3 regions of the Streptomyces sp. NPDC086519 genome follow, and region 1 is predicted to be linked to each of the others. Evidence: riboswitches for the same ligand, from Rfam matches in the RefSeq annotation. Region 1 holds a riboswitch; each other region holds the start of a gene.

Region 1 (6,115 bases):
TCCTCGGCGGCGGCGAGTCCTCCCGGCTCTACAACCGCCTGGTGCGGCGCGACCGCACGGCCGTCGCCGCCGGCTTCGGGCTGCTGCGGCTCGCCGGGGCGCCCTCCCTGGGCTGGCTCGACGTGAAGACCTCAGGTGACGTCGAGGTGCCGGTCATCGAGGCCGCCATCGACGAGGAGCTCGCCCGGTTCGCCGCGGAGGGCCCGACGCCCGAGGAGATGGAGCGCGCCCAGGCCCAGTTGGAGCGCGAGTGGCTGGACCGGCTCGGCACCGTCGCGGGCCGCGCCGACGAACTGTGCCGGTTCGCCGTCCTGTTCGGCGACCCGCAGCTCGCCCTGACCGCCGTCCAGCGCGTTCTCCAGATCACCCCCGAGGAGGTCCAGGAGGTCGCCAAGGCCCGCCTGCGTCCCGACAACCGCGCGGTGCTCGTCTACGAGCCGCTGTCCGCGGAGTCCGCGGAGCACACCCAGGAGGCGGGGCGCGGCGAGGACCCGGAGCAGGAAGCGACCGTAGAGGCCGGCAACGAGAACGAGGAGACGGCCAAGTGACCGAGCTCGCCACCATGGACTTCCACCCCCGGCCGCAGCCCGGCGAGGCCAGGCCCTGGGCCTTCCCCGCCCCCGAGCGCGGCACCCTGGACAACGGCCTGACCGTGCTGCGCTGCCACCGACCCGGCCAGCAGGTCGTCGCCGTCGAGGTACTCCTGGACGCGCCCCTGGACGCCGAGCCGGCCGGCCTGGACGGCGTCGCCACGATCATGGCGCGCGCCTTCTCCGAGGGCACCGACAAGCACTCCGCCGAGGAGTTCGCCGCCGAGCTGGAGCGGGCCGGCGCCACCCTCGACGCGCACGCCGACCACCCCGGCGTCCGGATCAGCCTGGAGGTCCCGGCCTCCCGGCTCGCCAAGGGCCTCGGGCTGCTCTCCGACGCCCTCAGGGCGCCCGCCTTCGCCGAGAGCGAGGTCGAACGGCTGGTCCGCAACCGCCTCGACGAGATCCCGCACGAGCTGGCCAACCCCAGCCGCCGGGCCGCCAAGGAGCTCTACAAGGAGCTGTTCCCGGCCACCGTGCGGATGTCCCGGCCGCGCCAGGGCACCGAGGACACGGTCGAGAAGATCGACGCGACCGCCGTCCGCGCGTTCTACGACCGGCACGTCCGCCCCGCCACGGCCACCGCGGTCGTCGTCGGCGACCTGACCGGCATCGACCTCGACGAGCTGCTCGGCGAGACCCTGGGCGCCTGGCGCGGCTCCACCGCCCAGCCCCGGCCGGTCCCGCCCGTCTCCGCCGACGACACCGGCCGGGTCGTCATCGTGGACCGCCCCGGCGCCGTCCAGACCCAGCTGCTGATCGGCCGCGTCGGCCCCGACCGGCACGACCGCGTCTGGCCCGCCCAGGTGCTCGGCACCTACTGCCTGGGCGGCACCCTCACCTCCCGTCTGGACCGCGTCCTGCGCGAGGAGAAGGGCTACACCTACGGCGTCCGCTCCTTCGGGCAGGTCCTGCGCTCCGCCCCCGACGGCACCGGCGCCTCGATGCTCGCCATCAGCGGCTCCGTGGACACCCCGAACACCGGCCCGGCGCTGACCGACCTGTGGACGGTGCTGCGCACGCTCGCCGCCGAGGGACTCACGGACGCCGAGCGCGACGTGGCCGTGCAGAACCTCGTTGGGGTGGCGCCGCTCAAGTACGAGACGGCGGCGGCCGTCGCGGGCACCCTGGCCGACCAGGTCGAGCAGCACCTGCCCGACGACTTCCAGGCCACGCTCTACCGGCAACTCGCGGGCACCGGCACGGTGGAGGCCACCGCGGCGGTCGTGAACGCCTTCCCGGTGGACCGCCTGGTGACCGTCCTGGTCGGGGACGCGGCGCAGATCAAGGAGCCCGTCGAGGCCCTCGGCATCGGCGGCGTCACGGTCGTCGCGGCGGAGTAGCCGCACGCGACTCCGGCGGAGCAGCTGCACGCAACTCCACGCGCGCGTGCGGAGCCCTGGTGGCCGACGGCCACCAGGGCTCTCGAATGTCCGAATTGGGATGGAGGTTGCCTGTCTGCCCTGTGGGATGCGCTACAAAAGCCGTGATCCGTTTGGGCATTGAAAGCAGCCCCTCATAGGTTCTTCCGGGCTGTCCGTCAGGCAGTGCGCCGCGCCCGCGGCACCGGACAGCCATCGCCGAGTCCCCGTACGGCGCGAGCCAGGGGAGCCGGGGACCCACGCAGTCCCTGGGGTGAATCGGGCGCCCGCGCGTACCGCGAGGGGGCCCGTAGGAGACCTTCCTGCTCCGAACCCGTCAGCTAACCCGGTAGGCGAGAGGGAAGGAAAGGACCAGCCTCTACATGGCGTTCATGTGCGCCTCCGGGAAGCACCGTCGTCCCGGCCGGGTGAAGCGCACCACCGCGCAGGCCGCCGGCATCGCGGCCCTCACCACCACGGGTGTCATCGGCACCGTCTCGGCCGCCCCCGCGCTCGCCGCCGAGAACTCCGTCGAGCAGACCGGCCTCACCCCGGTCATCACGATGAGCGATTCCGTCGCCGAGCAGATCGACGCCCAGGCAGCGGCCCAGAAGGCCGTCGCCGAGCGCAAGGCGGCCGCGGAGGCCGCCCGCCAGAAGGCCGCCGAGCAGGCCAGGAAGGAGCGCGCGGCCAAGGCGCGCGCCGCCCGCGCGGCCGAGCGCAAGCGCCTGAACACCTTCGTCGCGCCGATCAGCGACTCCTACGTGTCCACCGGCTACCAGACCGGCGGCTCCCTGTGGTCCTCCGGCACCCACACCGGCATCGACTTCCACGCCGCCAGCGGCACCGTCGTGCACGCGGTCGGCACCGGCACGGTCGTCTCCACCGGCTGGGGCGGGGCGTACGGCAACGAGATCGTCATCAGGATGGCCGATGGCATGTACACCCAGTACGGCCACCTCTCGTCCATCGGCGTCTCGGTGGGCCAGAAGGTCACCCCGGGCCAGCAGATCGGCCTCTCCGGCGCGACCGGCAACACCACCGGCCCCCACCTTCACTTCGAGGCCCGCACCACCCCGGACTACGGCTCCGACGTCGACCCGGTCGCCTACCTCCGCAAGCACGGCGTGCACGTCTGACAGGAGCCGGCGGGCGACCGGGCGGCGCGCCCCGTGGGAAACGCGGCGTGGCCAGGTCCCGGGGACGCCCGACGACATCCGGTGAGATCTTCCGAAGCCCCGGCCCGGTGCCGGGGCTTTCGTCGTTTTCGTACACCCGGTGTCCAAAATATATCCCCGGATTCCGGCCCGCCGTCGGAAATTCCGGCTCATTGCAATAGAGTCACGGAACGGGCGCCACTCGGCGGCGTTTCACGGGGATTAAGGCGGAGGTCGGTCATGCGTATTCCGGCGCACTCGGTATGCACGGCGATCCGGGACGACATCGTCGCGGGTGTCTACGAGCGAGGCAGCCGGCTCACCGAGGAACTCCTGGCCCGCCGTTACGGGGTCTCGCGCGTCCCGGTCCGCGAGGCCCTGCGCACCCTGGAGGCCGAGGGGTTCGTGGTGACGCGCCGGCATGCGGGCGCGTGCGTCGCCGAACCGACCGAGCAGGAGGCCGCCGACCTGCTGGAGATGCGCATGCTCCTGGAGCCGCTCGGCGCTCTGCGGGCCGCCCAGCGCCGCACCGAGGCCCACCTGAAGGTGTTGCGCGGACTGGTCAGGCTGGGCCAGGAGCGGGCCAGGCGGGGCAACAGCGAGGACCTGCGCTCCCTGGGTGGCTGGTTCCACGAGACGCTCGCCCAGGCCTCCGGCAGCCACGCCCTGACCTCGACACTGACCCAGTTGCGGCACAAGATCGCCTGGATGTACACCACGGAGACGCCCGCCAACCCCGTGGAGTCCTGGACGGAGCACGGCGCCATCGTGGACGCGGTGGCGCGCGGCGACGGCGAGCGTGCCCGGGCGATCACGGCACTGCACACCGAGCGCTCGACGGTCTCCCACCGGCTCCGCTTCTCCGGCACCACCGAACGGGCGAACGGTGTGAGGACTTCGCAACACCCCGTAAACATGTCGGGCCTGCGGCATTAACACGCGCACCGTATACAAAGAAGTGTTATTCGGCGGGGCCTGTTTTCTGTGCCCTAATTCACGCGCGCCGGGAATTAGCGGTCGCGCTTCTTTCGTCTGCCCGCGGTAAAGCCGGGCGCCGGAGCCTTCACGAACTCGGGGGCGGATCCCTCGCAAAGCCGTGTGCGGCCCTGCCATGAAGTCATGTGCGGCTGTCATGGAATGACGGCACATGCGGGGCGGACGACGGGGCCGGGCCGTCCCCCGTGGGAGTCGGCCCGGCCCCGGACGTGCGGATGCCCGGTGCTCAGACGGTCTCGGGGAGCTCCTCGAGACCCTCGGCGACCAGCTTGGCCAGGCGGTCGAGGGCGGCCTCGGCGTCCTCGGCCTCGGAGGCGAGGACGACTTCCTCGCCGCCCTGGGCGCCCAGCCCCAGGACAGCCAGCATGGAGGCCGCGTTGACGGGGCTGCCCCCGGCCTTGGCGATCGTCACCGGGACGCCTGCGGCCGTGGCGGCTCGGACGAAGATGGAAGCGGGGCGGGCGTGGAGGCCCTCGGCCCAGCCGACGTTGACGCGGCGCTCAGCCATGTGATGCTGCCCTTCGGTGTTCAGGGTTGTCTAGACCAGTTTTCCATACCGTGAAGCGACCCCGGAGCGGACATCGGTTGCTCCGGGTGTGCCGCCGGACCGCGGCCTCGGTCCGGCTTCCGTCCTCCACAGACTGCCTCGCGCCATTGTCGGACGCGAGCCGTACTCTGGGGGCCATGCAGACCCCGGCGGACCCGCAGGACCGGCACGAGTACCCGTCCCACTGGGAGGCTGACGTGGTGCTGCGCGACGGCGGTACCGCGCGCATCCGACCCATCGCCGTTGATGACGCCGACCGCCTGGTCAGCTTCTACGAGCAGGTCTCGGACGAGTCGAAGTACTACCGCTTCTTCGCGCCCTACCCCAGGCTCTCCGCCAAGGACGTCCACCGCTTCACGCACCACGACTTTGTGGACAGGGTGGGACTCGCGGCCACCATCGGCGGCGAGTTCATCGCAACCGTACGCTATGACCGCATTGGCGCCGACGGGTCGCCCGCCTCCGCACCCGCCGACGAGGCCGAGGTCGCCTTCCTCGTCCAGGACGCCCACCAGGGCCGGGGCGTCGCCTCCGCCCTGCTGGAGCACATCGCCGCTGTCGCGCGCGAGCGCGGGATCCGCCGCTTCGCCGCCGAGGTGCTGCCCGCCAACAGCAAGATGATCAAGGTGTTCACGGACGCCGGCTACACCCAGAAGCGCAGCTTCGAGGACGGCGTCGTCCGCCTGGAGTTCGACCTGGAGCCCACCGACCGCTCCCTCGCGGTGCAGCGCGCCCGCGAGCAGCGCGCGGAGGCCCGTTCGGTACGACGGCTGCTGGCGCCCTCCTCCGTGGCCGTGATCGGCGTCGGCCGGGCGCCCGGCGGGGTCGGCCGCAGCGTCCTCGGCAACCTCAGGGACGCCGGCTACACCGGCCGCCTGCACGCCGTGAACCAGGCCTTCCCGGACGACCTCAAGGAGGTCGACGGGGTGCTCGCGCACCGCTCGGTGAGGGACATCGACGGCCCTGTCGACCTGGCGGTGGTCGCCGTACCCGCCGAGCACGTGCCCCAGGTCGTCACCGAGTGCGGCGAACACGGCGTGCAGGGACTCGTCGTCCTCGCGGCCGGCTACGCGGAGAGCGGCCCCGACGGCCGCGAGCGCCAGCGCGCGCTCGTCCGGCAGGCGCGCACGTACGGCATGCGCATCGTCGGCCCCAACGCCTTCGGGATCATCAACACCGCGGACGACGTCCGGCTGAACGCCTCCCTCGCGCCCGAGATGCCCCGCCCCGGCCGCATCGGCCTGTTCGCGCAGTCCGGCGCCATCGGCATCGCCCTGCTGTCCCGGTTGCAGCGGCGCGGCGGCGGCGTCACCGGCACCACGGGCGTCTCCACCTTCGTCTCGTCCGGCAACCGCGCGGACGTCTCCGGCAACGACGTCCTCCAGTACTGGTACGACGACCCCGAGACCGACGTCGTCCTCATGTACCTGGAGTCCATCGGCAACCCGCGCAAGTTCACCCGCC
Region 2 (6,115 bases), on a different contig from region 1:
TTTCGCGCCACGCCCGGCGCACCGGCCGCTGACCCGTTTCGAGGGCCAGGGACTGGACAAGGGACATGTGGTGAACGATCTGCTCTTCCGTCGCGTACAGCACCGGGTGCCGCAGAGCGAGCAGCACCGTCAGGAGTCACCTCGTTAGGGTCGATGCCGTGGCCGCCTTTACGCCGCCGTACCCGCAGCACCCGCAGCACCCGCAGCACCCGCCTTACCCGCCGTATCCGCAGCACCATCCACCCCGCTGGTGGCAGCGGCGCTGGGTGCGGTACGGGGCGTTGGGCACGCTGCTGGCCCTCTCCGGCCTGGTGATCCTCGCGCTGGTGCGGGAGCAGACGGGGACGGAGGGCCTTCTCGTCGGCCTCGGGCTCGCCGTCCTGCCCGTACCGCTGCTCGTGGGCGCGTTCCGGTGGCTCGACCGGGTGCAGCCGGGCCCCTGGCGGAACCTGCTGTTCGCCCTCGCCTGGGGCGCCTGCGCGGCCGCCCTGATAGCCATCGTCGCCAACAGTTTCGCGACGAGATGGATAGCCACGGCGACCGCGGATCCGAGCAGCGCGGACACGCTCGGGGCGACCGTGATAGCGCCGGTCGTCGAGGAGTCGGCGAAAGCGGCGGCCGTGCTCCTCGTCTTCCTCTTCCGCAGACGGGACTTCACCGGGATCGTGGACGGCGTGGTGATAGCCGGGGTCACCGCCACCGGGTTCGCGTTCACCGAGAACATCCTCTACCTCGGCACGGCCTTCGGGACCGACCAGCTGACCGGCGGCAGCGGGATCGCCTCCGTCACCGCCGCGACCTTCTTCGTGCGCATCGTGATGTCGCCGTTCGCGCACCCGCTCTTCACCGTCCTCACCGGCATCGGTTTCGGCATCGCCGCGCTCTCCGGGGAGCGGCAGCGGGCGCGGCGCGTGCTGGCGCCGGTCGCCGGGCTGCTGCTCGCGATGACCATGCACGCGTTCTGGAACGGGTCCTCGACGTTCGGGCAGTACGGGTTCTTCGCCGTGTACGGCATGTTCATGGTGCCGGCGTTCGGGCTGCTGACCTGGCTGGCCGTGTGGACGCGGCAGCGGGAACTGCGGACCGTGCGGGAGGAGTTGCCGGCGTACGTCTACGCGGGGTGGCTGGGGGCGGCCGAGCCGTTCGTGCTCGGGTCGATGCGGGCGCGGCAGATGGCCCGGGAGTACGCCGCGTACCACTTCGGCAAGGCGGCGGGGAGGGCGGTCGCCGAGTACGAGGGGTACGCGACGACGCTGGCACTGCTGCGGCGCCGGGGGCAGCGGGGGCGGGCCGGGGCCGACTTCGTGGTGCGGGAGCGGGAGCTCCTCACGGAGCTGTGGAGCCGGCGGGAGCTGGTGCGGCCGGCCCTGGAGTACGCGGCCCGGACGGCCGCGCCGGGCGGGTGGCCCGGGTACGCGGGTTACCCGCCGCCGGCTCATGGGGTGCCGGGGCCGGGGTGGCCCGGGGCGGCGGTGCCGTACCCGGCCTACAACCCGTACCGGAGTTAGCGCTTCGGGGCTGCGGGGTTGCGAGGGGAGGAGGCCCGGCACCGCCGGGATGAGCCGTGGGGGCGAGCTCGGTGGCTGCGGGAGAGGATGTGAGCATCAGCCGGAAACTGCTCAGCGTCTGACGGAACTGCTGAGCGTCAGCCGGAAACTGCTGACCGTCAGGCGGAAGCCGCTGTCAGCTTGCTCAGTTCCTGGTCCGTCAGGGTCAGGTCGGCCACGCCCAGCAGGGGCGGGAGCTGTTCGAGGGTGCGCGCCGAGGCGATCGGGGCCGCGATGGTGGGCTGGGCCGCCAGCCAGGCCAGGGCGACCGTGGGGACCGGGGCCTCGTGGGCCGCGGCGATCTCGTCCAGGGCCGCCAGGACCTTCTGACCGCGGTCCGATTCGGCGTACTGGGCGGCTCGGCCCGCTCGGGCGCTGTCGACCGTCGTACCGGGGCGGTACTTGCCGGTGAGGAAGCCGGCGGCCAGGGAGAAGTAGGGGACGGCCGCGAGGCCGGTGCGGGAGGCCAGGTCCTGGAGCGGGCCCTCGTAGGTGTCGCGGGAGACCAGGTTGTAGTGAGGCTGGAGGGCGACGTACCGGGCGAGGCCCTCGCGGTCGGAGAAGTCCAGGGACTCCTGGAGCCGCTCCGGCGTGATGTTGGACGCGGCGATGTGCCGGACCTTGCCCGCCCGCACCAGCTCGTCCAGCGCGCCGATGATCTCCTCGACCGGGACCTCGGGCTGGTCGAAGTGCGTGTAGTACAGGTCGATGTGGTCGGTGCCCAGACGGCGCAGGGACGCGTCGGCGGCGGCCTTGATGTTGGCGGCGGACAGGCCCGGGTACTCGGGGTGCTGGCTGACCTTCGTCGCGATGACGACGTCGTCCCGGTTGCCGCGCGCCGCGACCCACTTGCCGATGATCGTCTCGGACTCGCCGCCCTTGTTGCCCTCGATCCACGCCGTGTACGAGTCGGCGGTGTCGACGAAGTTGCCGCCCGCGGCGGCATAGGCGTCGAGGACGGCGAAGGAGGTGGCCTCGTCGGCGGTCCAGCCGAAGACGTTACCGCCGAGGGCGAGCGGGAAGACCTCCAGGTCGGAGGCGCCGAGCTTGCGGAGGGACGGGGAAGCGGAAGAAGAAGTCATGCTTCACTTCAACACGCGACCCCGGGCGTCCCATGCCGACGCGACACGAAGTTCTTGCAAAGGCGCACCGCCTGTCCTGGGCAGGTCAGGGGTTGAGGCCCTTGCCGCGCAGCCAGGTCATCGGGTCGATGGCGGTGGCCTGGCCGTTCGGGTGGACCTCCAGGTGGAGGTGCGGGCCGGTGACGTTGCCGGTGGCGCCGACGCGGCCGATGACGTCGCCGGTGGCGACCTTCTGGCCGACCTTCACGCTGATCGAGGACTGGTGGCAGAACCACAGTTCGGTGCCGTCGTCGAGGGTGATGATCGTGCGGTAGCCGTAGGAGCCGGCCCAGCCCGCCTCGGTGACCGTGCCGCTGTGCACGGCCTTGATCAGCGTGCCGGTGGGCGCGGCGAAGTCGAGACCGGTGTGGTAGCCGGAGGACCACATGGAGCCGGCCTGGCCGAAGGTGCCGGTGATCGTGTACGAGACGACGGGCAGCGTGTACTGCTTGGCCAGCTCGGCGAGGCGGGCCTGCTCGGCCTTCTGCTTCGCGGAGGCCTCCGCCTTCTCCTTGGCGTCGGCGGCCTTCGCGGCGGCCGCCTGCTCCGCCTTGGCCTCGGCGGCGGCGACCGCCTTGTCGGCGGCGGCGACGGCCTTGGCGCTGGCCTTGGTGTCGAGCTGGTTCTGCTGCTGCGCCGCCTGGGCGATGATCCGGCTGCGCAGCGCCTCACCGGCGTTCGAGGAGGAGTCCGCGTGGGCGGCGGTCGTCGTGGTGACGCTGCTGAGCGCGGTCTGGGTGGCCTGGTGGCCGCCGCCCTCGCCGAGCAGGGAGCTGACGGAGGAGGGCAGGTCGGGCAGGGAGATGGAGACCGGCGGCTTGCCGGTGTTGGCGCTGGCCATGCCGCCCGCGCCGACGGCGGCGATGACGCCGACGCCGAGAACCGTGGAGCTGCGGGCGAGCCCGCCGCCCTTCTGCTTGGCGACCCGGTGCCGGCCGCGAGCCGCGGAGAGGGACTCCTCGGTGGGGTTCCACTCCTCGAAGGGGCCCTCGTCGGGGCGGTAGCCGCCGTAGCCGAAGGTGTCGGGCTGACGCTGGCTGGGCACGAACGGGGCTGTGGGAGCAGGCGGGTTGGACGCCACGCGGGCGCACTCCTTTCCTTCCGCCGCCTACCGGGTTAGCTGACGGGTTCGGAGCGGGAAGGTCTCCTACGCGTGTATACCGGCCGTTTCGTACCCGGCGGTAGCCTCGCGATTCACCCCAAGGTGGTGGTTCCCCGGTTCCCTTGCGGGATTCGGCGCGTGCGCACGGAGCCGTCTCGGGTGACGGCTGGGACGACCGCGCTGCGTTATCGAACGTTAATAGACCCGGCCATGAGATTCCAAGCCGTTCGTCTTGATCATTAAGCTTTCAAGGCCTGGACTTACCTGCCACGATCGGTCAAAAGCGGTCGAGTCGACGGTGCGCGCCGCTCACCTCAGGAGTCACACCGGTTTTGATGGTGACTCAGTTGTGATGCGGAGGGCGGCGGCCCGGACACCGAACGTGACGACGTTCGCCGGATTTGCCGGGACATGACTCAGGGCCGGAATCCTCTGATGTGGATTCCGGCCCTGGGTTTCAGTAGCGGGGACAGGATTTGAACCTGCGACCTCTGGGTTATGAGCCCAGCGAGCTACCGAGCTGCTCCACCCCGCGTCGTTGACACCAGCATACGCCATCCGAAGGGTGGGAGTCACACCGGTTAAGTCTCGTGCGGTCCGGTGGGGTCTGTGGGGTCTGTGGCCGCGGGCAGGCGGGGGCTGATCGCGCAGTTCCCCGCGCCCCTTCCGGGGCGCGTTGCTGCGGCACCCCTTCAGGGGCGCGGGGAACTGCGCGAGCAACCACTACGCACCCGCACCCGCACCCGCACCCGCACCCGCACCCGCACCCGCACCCGCGAAAGAACTCCAGCCCCCCGCCCCGGTCGCCCCCTCCAGCCCGCCTGCTCAGCCGAGAAGATGCCCGTTCGGTGCCTTCGCGTGCGCCTCGAACTCGCCCAGGAGCAGCACCTCCACCCCCGCCTCCCGCAGCGCCCCCGTCCCGTCGGCCGCCGTCACGAACGTGTCCGGCTCGCGCCACGCGGTCACCACTCGCCGCACCCCGGCCCGCAGGATCAGCTCGGCGCAGGGGTACGGGCGGGAGGCGCGGTGGGTGCAGGGTTCGAGGCTGGTGTAGACCGTGGCGGCGGGCAGGCGGGGGTCGGCCGGGAGGATCTTGGCCAGGGCCGCCTCCTCCGCGTGGACCACGGCGTCGCCGGCCTCCCTGGAGTGGCCGCGGGCCAGTTCCGTGCCGTCGGCCGCGACCACCACCGCGCCGACGCTGAACGCGGTCCGGGAGGGCGGGCAGTCGGCCGCCAGTTCGCAGGCGAGCCGCAGCCAGTGGCGGTCGGCGGCGGAGGGCGCCGGGCCCGTGCCGGGGGCCGTGGGCTCGTACCGCATCAGGACGACGTCCTCGATACGGCGGCTCTCCAGGAGCCGCAGCCGCCCGGCCTGGTATCCGCCCGGTCCGAACAGCCGCGGTGCCTTCGGGTCGCCGACGAGGAGGGGGGCCAGGACCAGCTGGAGCTCGTCGGCCAGGCCCTGCTGGAGGAGCTGGGTGTGGACCGTGCCGCCGCCCTCGACCATCAGGCGCCGTACCCCCCGCACGTCGTGCAGGTGCTCCAGGAGGAGCCGCCAGTCGAGCTCCGGGCCCAGCGACACGACGTCCGCCGCCACCTGGGCCCGCTCCGCGCCCTCGTCCGTCGTGTAGACGACCTTCGCGCCGCCCGTGTGCCAGAACCTGGCCTCCGGGTCGAGCTCACCGGTCGCGGTGACCGTGATCTTGAGGGGGTACTCGGGCTTGCCCGCCGCGACCCGGGCCGCGCGCCGCTCCGGGTCGTTGACCAGGAGCCGCGGGTTGTCCGCGCGGATGGTGCCGGCGCCGATCAGGATCGCGTCGACGGACGCCCGCACCTCGTCGACGCGGTCGAAGTCGGCCGGCGAGGAGAGCAGCAGCCGGTCGGGGCCGGTGTCGTCGAGGTAGCCGTCGAGGGAGACGGCGGCGGAGAGCAGGACGTGGGGGTACGGCATCGGACGCGCTCACTCCCGGGGACGGGCAGTCTTGGTTAAAGTTTGAAACAAACCTACACTGGATGCATGACGACTCGCTGGCTCACTCCGAAGGAGCAGCGCGCGTGGCGCGCGTTCATGGCCGCGACGAACCTGCTGGAGGACGCGATCGACCGGCAGCTCCAGCAGGACGCCGGTATGCCGCACCTGTACTACGGCATCCTCGCCAACCTCTCCGAGGAGCCGGAGCGCAAGCTGCGCATGACCGATCTCGCCGAGAAGTCGAAGATCACCCGGAGTCGGCTGACGTACGCCGTGACGCGGCTGGAGAAGGACGGGCTGATCCGGCGCGAGGACTGCCAGTGGGACAAGCGGAGCAGCTTCGCGATCCTGACCGACGCGGGCATGGCCGTACTGGA
Region 3 (6,115 bases), on a different contig from region 1:
CGTGCCGGAGCCGTACAGGTCTCCGGTGCGCAGGGAGGCGCCGTTGACCGTCATGTGGGCGAGTTGTTGGGCGGCGGTCCAGTACATGGTGGAGAACGGCGGCTCGGACACCGTGTGCCCGTTGATCGCGATCGAGATCCGCAGATCGTAACCGGCGGGCTCCTCGGTCGCGTCGTCGAGGTACGGCAGCAGCGGATGCGTCCGCCTCGGCGGGGCGACCCGTGCCGCCTCCAGCGCGTCCAGGGGAGTGACCCACGCCGAGACCGAGGTGGCGAACGACTTGCCGAGGAACGGGCCGAGCGGGACGTACTCCCAGGCCTGGATGTCCCGCGCCGACCAGTCGTTCAGCAGGCACAGGCCGAACACGTGCTCCCTGAAGTCGGCCAGCGCCACCGGCCTGCCCTGTGCCGACGGCGTACCGACGACGAAACCGACCTCGGCCTCGATGTCCAGCCGTGCCGACGGGCCGAACACCGGTGCCGGGTCCGACGGCGCCTTCCGCTGTCCCGACGGCCGTACGACGTCCGTCCCGGACACCACGACCGTGCCCGCGCGGCCGTGGTAACCGATCGGCAGGTGCTTCCAGTTGGGGGTGAGCGGTTCGGCGGCGTCGGGGCGGAAGATGCGGCCGGCGTTTCGGGCGTGGTTCTCCGAGGCGTAGAAGTCGACGTAGTCGGCGACCTCGAACGGGAGGTGCAGGGTCACCTCGGGCAGCGGGTGGAAAAGGGGGGTGAGCGTCTCGCGGTGCGCGGGCACGGTCACCCAGGCGGTCAGGGCGCGCCGTACGTCCGACCAGGCGGTGCGGCCCGCGGCCAGCAGCGGGTTGAGGGTGGGGCGGGCGAGCAGGGAGGCGTACGGGGAGCCGAGCGCGAGGGCCGCGGCGCCGGCGTCGAGGACGTGGTCTCCGAGGCGGACGCCGACCCTCCGTTCCGCGCTCCCGGAGGTCGAGAACACGCCGTACGGAAGGTTGTGCGGGCCGAAGGGGTCACCCTCGGGGACCTCGAAAGGGGGCAAGGGGGGCATGGGGTGACTGCCTCACTCTCATCCGTGCCGCACGGGGCCGACCATGTGGCGACGTCTCTATGGCGTTGCGCGGCATTCCATGTGGTCGCGCCACACGTTACGGGTGAGTCGACTGTCGTGGCAGTGTCTAAAGAGTTCGCAATGTCCCGATACGCCTTGTCGGAGTGGTCGATTCCGGCTTGGCGTCCTTTGGGGGACACGGGCGGGGTGGGTCCGGTTCGTAGGGGGACCCGTGGGGGGACCCGTGGCCAGGAATGCCGTCAGCGTGCCGTTCGAGGCGGACCGGGACGTGCCGGGCCCGATCGTCAAGTTCGGCGACTGTCCGCTGACCGGGACGAGGGCATCGAACCGGTGGAGGCCTTCGTCGGCCATGGCGAGTGGTTCCAGCAGAGACCGGTGCCCGAACCGGAGCGGGTGCGGACGGTCGCCGTGGACCGGCACAGGACGAAAGGCGTCAACCGGCCCCAGCACGGCGACAGCGGGCGCCACTTGAGGCCGAAACACGTGGTGAGTCGCAGGGACGTGCTGTCCGTATTCTCTGATCATGGTCGCACCCTCCCCGTACTCACTGGTCGCCACCGACCTGGACGGCACGCTGCTGCGTGCCGACGACACCCTTTCGGAACGGTCGCTCGCCGCACTCGCGCGGGCCGGCCGGGCCGGTGCCCGGCACCTCGTGGTGACCGGCCGCCCCGCGCCGAGAGTGCGCCCCCTCCTCGACGACCTCGGCTGCACGGGACTCGCGGTCTGCGGCCAGGGCGCGCAGGTGTACGACGCCGGCGCGGACCGGCTGCTGTGGTCGGTCACCCTGGACCGGGAGCTGGCGGAGACCGCGCTCGGCAAGATCGAGGCCGAGGTCGGCCAGGTGTACGCGGCCGTCGACCAGGACGGCGTGGACGGGCTCACGCTCATCGAGCCGGGCTATCTGATGCCCCACCCCACCCTGCCCGCGCTGCGCGTCGCCCGGCGTGACGACCTGTGGTGCGCGCCCATCAGCAAGGTGCTGCTGCGCCACCACACCCTGTCCGACGACGAACTGGCGGCCACCGCCCGCTCGGTGGTCGGATCGCTGGCGACGGTCACCATGTCGGGGCCGGGGACCGTCGAGCTCCAGCCGTGCGGGGTGACCAAGGCGACCGGGCTCGCGCTGGCCGCCGACCATCTGGGACTGAACTCCGAACAGGCCATCGCCTTCGGTGACATGCCCAACGACATCCCCATGTTCGAGTGGGCCGCCTACGGGGTGGCGATGGGCAACGCCCACCCCGAACTCAAGGCGCTGGCCGACGAGATCACCACGTCGAACGAGGACGACGGCATCGCCGTCGTCCTCGAAAGACTCTTCGACTGACGCGGGGCGTCGATCAGTACGCGCCGTGCACGTTGTCGATCGAGCCGTACCGCGCGGCGGCGTAGTTGCAGGCGGCGGTGATGTTCGCGACCGGGTCGTAGATGTCGAACGACGTGCCGGCCACGTGGTAGGTGTTGAACGTCGGGGCGATCACCTGGAGCAGGCCCTTGGAGGGGATGCCGGCGGCCGCGTTGGAGTCCCAGAGGTTGATGGCCCTCGGGTTGCCGGAGGACTCCCGCATCACGTTGCGGTAGATGCCGTTGTAGGTGCCCGGGATGTGCTTCTCCGACATGATCGCGAGCGACTCGCGGATCCAGCCGTCGAGGTTGTTCGGGTACCCGGCGAGGGTCGTCGAGGCCGCCGTGGTGGTGGAGGAGGTGGCGGCGGAGGCGGCGGTCGCCCCGATGAGCGGGAGGCCGAGGAGGGCGGCGCCGGTGCAGGCGACGACGAGCGTGCGGGCGATGCGGGTACGGCGGTTCTGAACGGCAGCAGGCATGGCGAAGTTCCTCTCCGTCGCCTGCGAGGTGAGCTGTCGGGTTCGGGCCCGGGGAGTGCCCGGCCGCACCGCCCGAAGACGATGCGACTTCACCCCTAGCCGTTCCGGAACGACGTCTGTTGGTGACGTCGGCCGCCCGGTCCGGCGACTTACCTGGTTCCCCCGCTCCTGCCTGCGAATGGACTCGTCGATGGGTCAAGACGGGCGGCGGCAGGATTCGGCGTCCGCCCGGCGAGCGGGAACGTATGCGAGAGCACATGTCCGAAACAAGTGGTCGATTCACAGAACACACCGATTGACCTTGAACTGAGGCGTATGTGGTACTTGATCCTTTGCGGTCGCCAATCCTCAACTGGCCCACGGGTAAAGGGAAGAACGGGGCGGCTTGTGGCCTGGTGTCGCCCAGGTCACGTGACCTACTTCACGGGAACGCAATAACCGCAAATCAGACATGAGGGATTCATGGAATCCGTCTATTTCAGGGTTCAACATTTTAAAACCCCGCCCGCATTTGCATGAATCGCCCGCTTCGGAGTGATGGAATGGGCGACATTAGGGTCAATTTCAGCCATAAGTCCGAATTGCTGGTCTGTGTCCGGCGCGAGTCCGCCTCGCCGCTCGGCCCCCCCTCAACCCTCCGGAGCACCCGGTGGCCGTGGGGTGGGTACGTGACGCTCGTCATGTTGGGGGTGGGGGGCGGGCCCCCGGGAGCCTCCTCCGGGGCGCGTGTCCGCCGCGAGGGCGGAACCTCCGCTGCGGTGCGTGTCGTTGTCATGGTGGTCGTCCGTGACGCGGGCCGTGATGGCCGCTCCGATCGAGGGGATGCAGATCAAGGGGAGGCGGAGGGCGTCGTGCGTGATCTCGTGGAAGAAGGGCGTGCGGAGGTGCGCGAGGTGTCGCCGTGCGCGCATCGGGTGCCTCCGTCGGCTTCGACGGCCGGCGGAGGGGGTACGCCCGGGCAGGTGATGTCGGCCGGGAGAGCCGGGAGAGCCGGGAGAGAAAGGGCGGTTTCCGGGCAGCAGTCAGTCGGGAGACTCGTCGCGGGACGGGACGCCGGGCGCGTCCCCGGGCTCGAACCCGGCGTCCGCCCCGGTGCGGGACACGGCCTGCGCCATGGTTCGGGACAACTGTCCGCACTTCCTGTTAAGTCAGTGGATGTCGGGTCGTATCGGCTGATCAAAAACATAACGGTCGTGATCCGATAGCGCCCGGGGTGTAACCGTGGGCGCTATCGGTGATCGAAACCTGACCGGATACGCTGACTTGAGTGATGGCAGCGACCTATCGACAAACCGTGTAATCGCCAGTAGACACCAGCAGACAGGAGACCCCTCGTGACCGTCGTCGGGCCGTTCGGGCTGAGCGTGCGGGACCAGGCTCTGGAAGCCGATGTCCAGGCCGGATTGACGGCTGTCGAGGAAGGCTTGCTAGAAGCCACCAAGAGCGAGGTCCCGTTCATCACGGAGGCCGCGCAGCACCTCGTACGGGCCGGGGGGAAGCGGTTCCGTCCGCTGCTGGTGATGCTCGCCGCGCAGTTCGGCGACCCGTACGCGCCGGGTGTCGTGCCGTCGGCCGTCGTCGTCGAGCTCACGCACCTGGCCACGCTCTACCACGACGACGTCATGGACGAGGCCTCCGTGCGACGCGGTGTCGACAGCGCCAACACCCGCTGGGGTAATTCGCTCGCCGTCCTCACGGGTGACTTCCTCTTCGCCCGCGCCTCCCAGATCCTCGCCGACCTCGGTCCCGAGGCGGTCCGGGTCCAGGCCCTCGCGTTCGAACGGCTGGTGACCGGCCAGATCCTGGAGACGGCGGGTCCGACGGACGGCCGTGACCCGGTAGAGCACTACCTCGACGTGCTGGGCGGCAAGACCGGCTCGCTGGTCGCTGTCTCCTGCCGCTTCGGCGCGATGCTGTCCGGCGCCGACGAGACGGTCGTCGACGTCCTCACCCAGTACGGCGAACGTCTCGGTGTCGCCTTCCAGCTCGCCGACGACGTCCTGGACATCGCCTCCGACTCCCAGGAGTCCGGGAAGACCCCGGGAACCGACCTCCGCGAGGGCGTGCCCACGCTTCCGGTGCTGCGGCTGCGGGAACGGGCGGCCCGGCTGGGGCTGGCCGAGGACATCGCCCTGTGCGAACTGCTGGACTCCGACCTCACGGACGACGCGCGGCACGCGGAGGCCCTGGCGGCGCTCCGGGCGCATCCCGCGCTGGAGCTGGCTCGCCGGGACGCGGTCCGGTACGCGGAGGAGGCGCGGGCCGTGCTGGCTCCGCTCCCGGAGTGCGATCCGAAGGCCGCGCTGGTGGAGCTGTGCGACGCGGTGGTGCACCGCGCCGGATGACTCCGGCGGGCCCTGCCGGCCCCGCAGCGGTCGCGCCCTACGGCACGTGACAGGAGGCGCCTTCGCCGTACGACCCCTACGGGTCACGGAAGGCGCCTCCACCCTTGTGTCATACCGCAGGTGTACATGGAGTTGGCTCCGTGGTCTGACGCTTCCGCGCGCCCCATTTGGTGAGATGGAAACCACGGAAATCACCACCACTCACCGGTTCGGGTGAGAATGGCGGCTCAGGGTGGGACACGTGCGAGGACGGCCGCCGCCGACGACGGAGGTAAGGCACACATGGCACCGTACGAATCCGACGACAGCACGGGGGCCGCGCAGGCCGACGACGAGCTGCGCGACGAGTTGCGAGCCGAGCGGCGTCGCAAGGCCGCACGGTACGGCGTCCCGCTCGCGGTGGTGGGGGTGGCCGCGGCCACCATCGGCCTGGTCCCGGCGCTCGCCGACTCCGGTGACCCCGACCTGCCGAAGATCACCGCGCAGGAACTCATCGACAAGATCGCCAAGTCGGACGTGCAGCAACTGTCCGGCACCGTGAAGATCAGCACCGACCTCGGCCTGCCCGACCTCGGCGGTCTGGAGAGCAGCCTGCTGTCCGGGGCGACCCAGGGCAGCGGCGGCGGCTCGTCCGCCGACCCGACCGGCAAGCTCACCGAGCTGGCCTCCGGCGTGCACACCCTGCGAGTGGCCGCCGACGGCCCCGAGAAGCAGAAGGTGTCGGTGCTGGAGAGCGGCGCCGAGTACAGCCTCATCCACAACGGCACCGACGTGTGGGGCTACGACAGCAAGTCCAACGAGGTCTACCACTCCACCGCCGCCGACTCCGGCAAGGCCGAGCAGCACGAAGTACCGGCCACGCCCAAGGACTTCGCCGACGAGTTCCTCAAGTCGGTCGAC

The links. Region 1 has a riboswitch for cyclic di-AMP ahead of AB0P24_RS28805 (M23 family metallopeptidase). Riboswitches for the same ligand answer to the same signal wherever they lie in the genome.
Positions count from the first base shown of each region.
Region 2: it holds a riboswitch for cyclic di-AMP, as region 1 does, so the genes downstream of both, AB0P24_RS35640 (M23 family metallopeptidase) here and AB0P24_RS28805 (M23 family metallopeptidase) in region 1, are expected to answer to the same signal.
Region 3: it holds a riboswitch for cyclic di-AMP, as region 1 does, so the genes downstream of both, AB0P24_RS16170 (transglycosylase SLT domain-containing protein) here and AB0P24_RS28805 (M23 family metallopeptidase) in region 1, are expected to answer to the same signal.

Region 1 covers NZ_JBFBJL010000034.1:30,951-37,065, forward strand. The annotation lists gene AB0P24_RS28795 (pitrilysin family protein) at 1-548, shown strand, start outside; gene AB0P24_RS28800 (pitrilysin family protein) at 545-1,933, shown strand; cyclic di-AMP (ydaO/yuaA leader) riboswitch at 2,159-2,322, shown strand; gene AB0P24_RS28805 (M23 family metallopeptidase) at 2,335-3,090, shown strand; gene AB0P24_RS28810 (GntR family transcriptional regulator) at 3,349-4,044, shown strand; gene AB0P24_RS28815 (HPr family phosphocarrier protein) at 4,331-4,612, opposite strand; gene AB0P24_RS28820 (GNAT family N-acetyltransferase) at 4,789-6,115, shown strand, end outside.
Region 2 covers NZ_JBFBJL010000052.1:46,906-53,020, reverse strand. The annotation lists gene trmB (tRNA (guanosine(46)-N7)-methyltransferase TrmB) at 1-148, shown strand, start outside; gene AB0P24_RS35650 (PrsW family intramembrane metalloprotease) at 267-1,508, shown strand; gene AB0P24_RS35645 (aldo/keto reductase) at 1,667-2,629, opposite strand; gene AB0P24_RS35640 (M23 family metallopeptidase) at 2,715-3,749, opposite strand; cyclic di-AMP (ydaO/yuaA leader) riboswitch at 3,757-3,917, opposite strand; tRNA gene AB0P24_RS35635 (tRNA-Met) at 4,232-4,305, opposite strand; gene AB0P24_RS35630 (dihydrofolate reductase family protein) at 4,596-5,717, opposite strand; gene AB0P24_RS35625 (MarR family transcriptional regulator) at 5,784-6,115, shown strand, end outside.
Region 3 covers NZ_JBFBJL010000014.1:172,163-178,277, forward strand. The annotation lists gene fahA (fumarylacetoacetase) at 1-1,014, opposite strand, end outside; gene AB0P24_RS16165 (HAD family hydrolase) at 1,568-2,374, shown strand; gene AB0P24_RS16170 (transglycosylase SLT domain-containing protein) at 2,388-2,870, opposite strand; cyclic di-AMP (ydaO/yuaA leader) riboswitch at 2,876-3,070, opposite strand; gene AB0P24_RS16175 (polyprenyl synthetase family protein) at 4,205-5,215, shown strand; gene AB0P24_RS16180 (DUF2092 domain-containing protein) at 5,498-6,115, shown strand, end outside.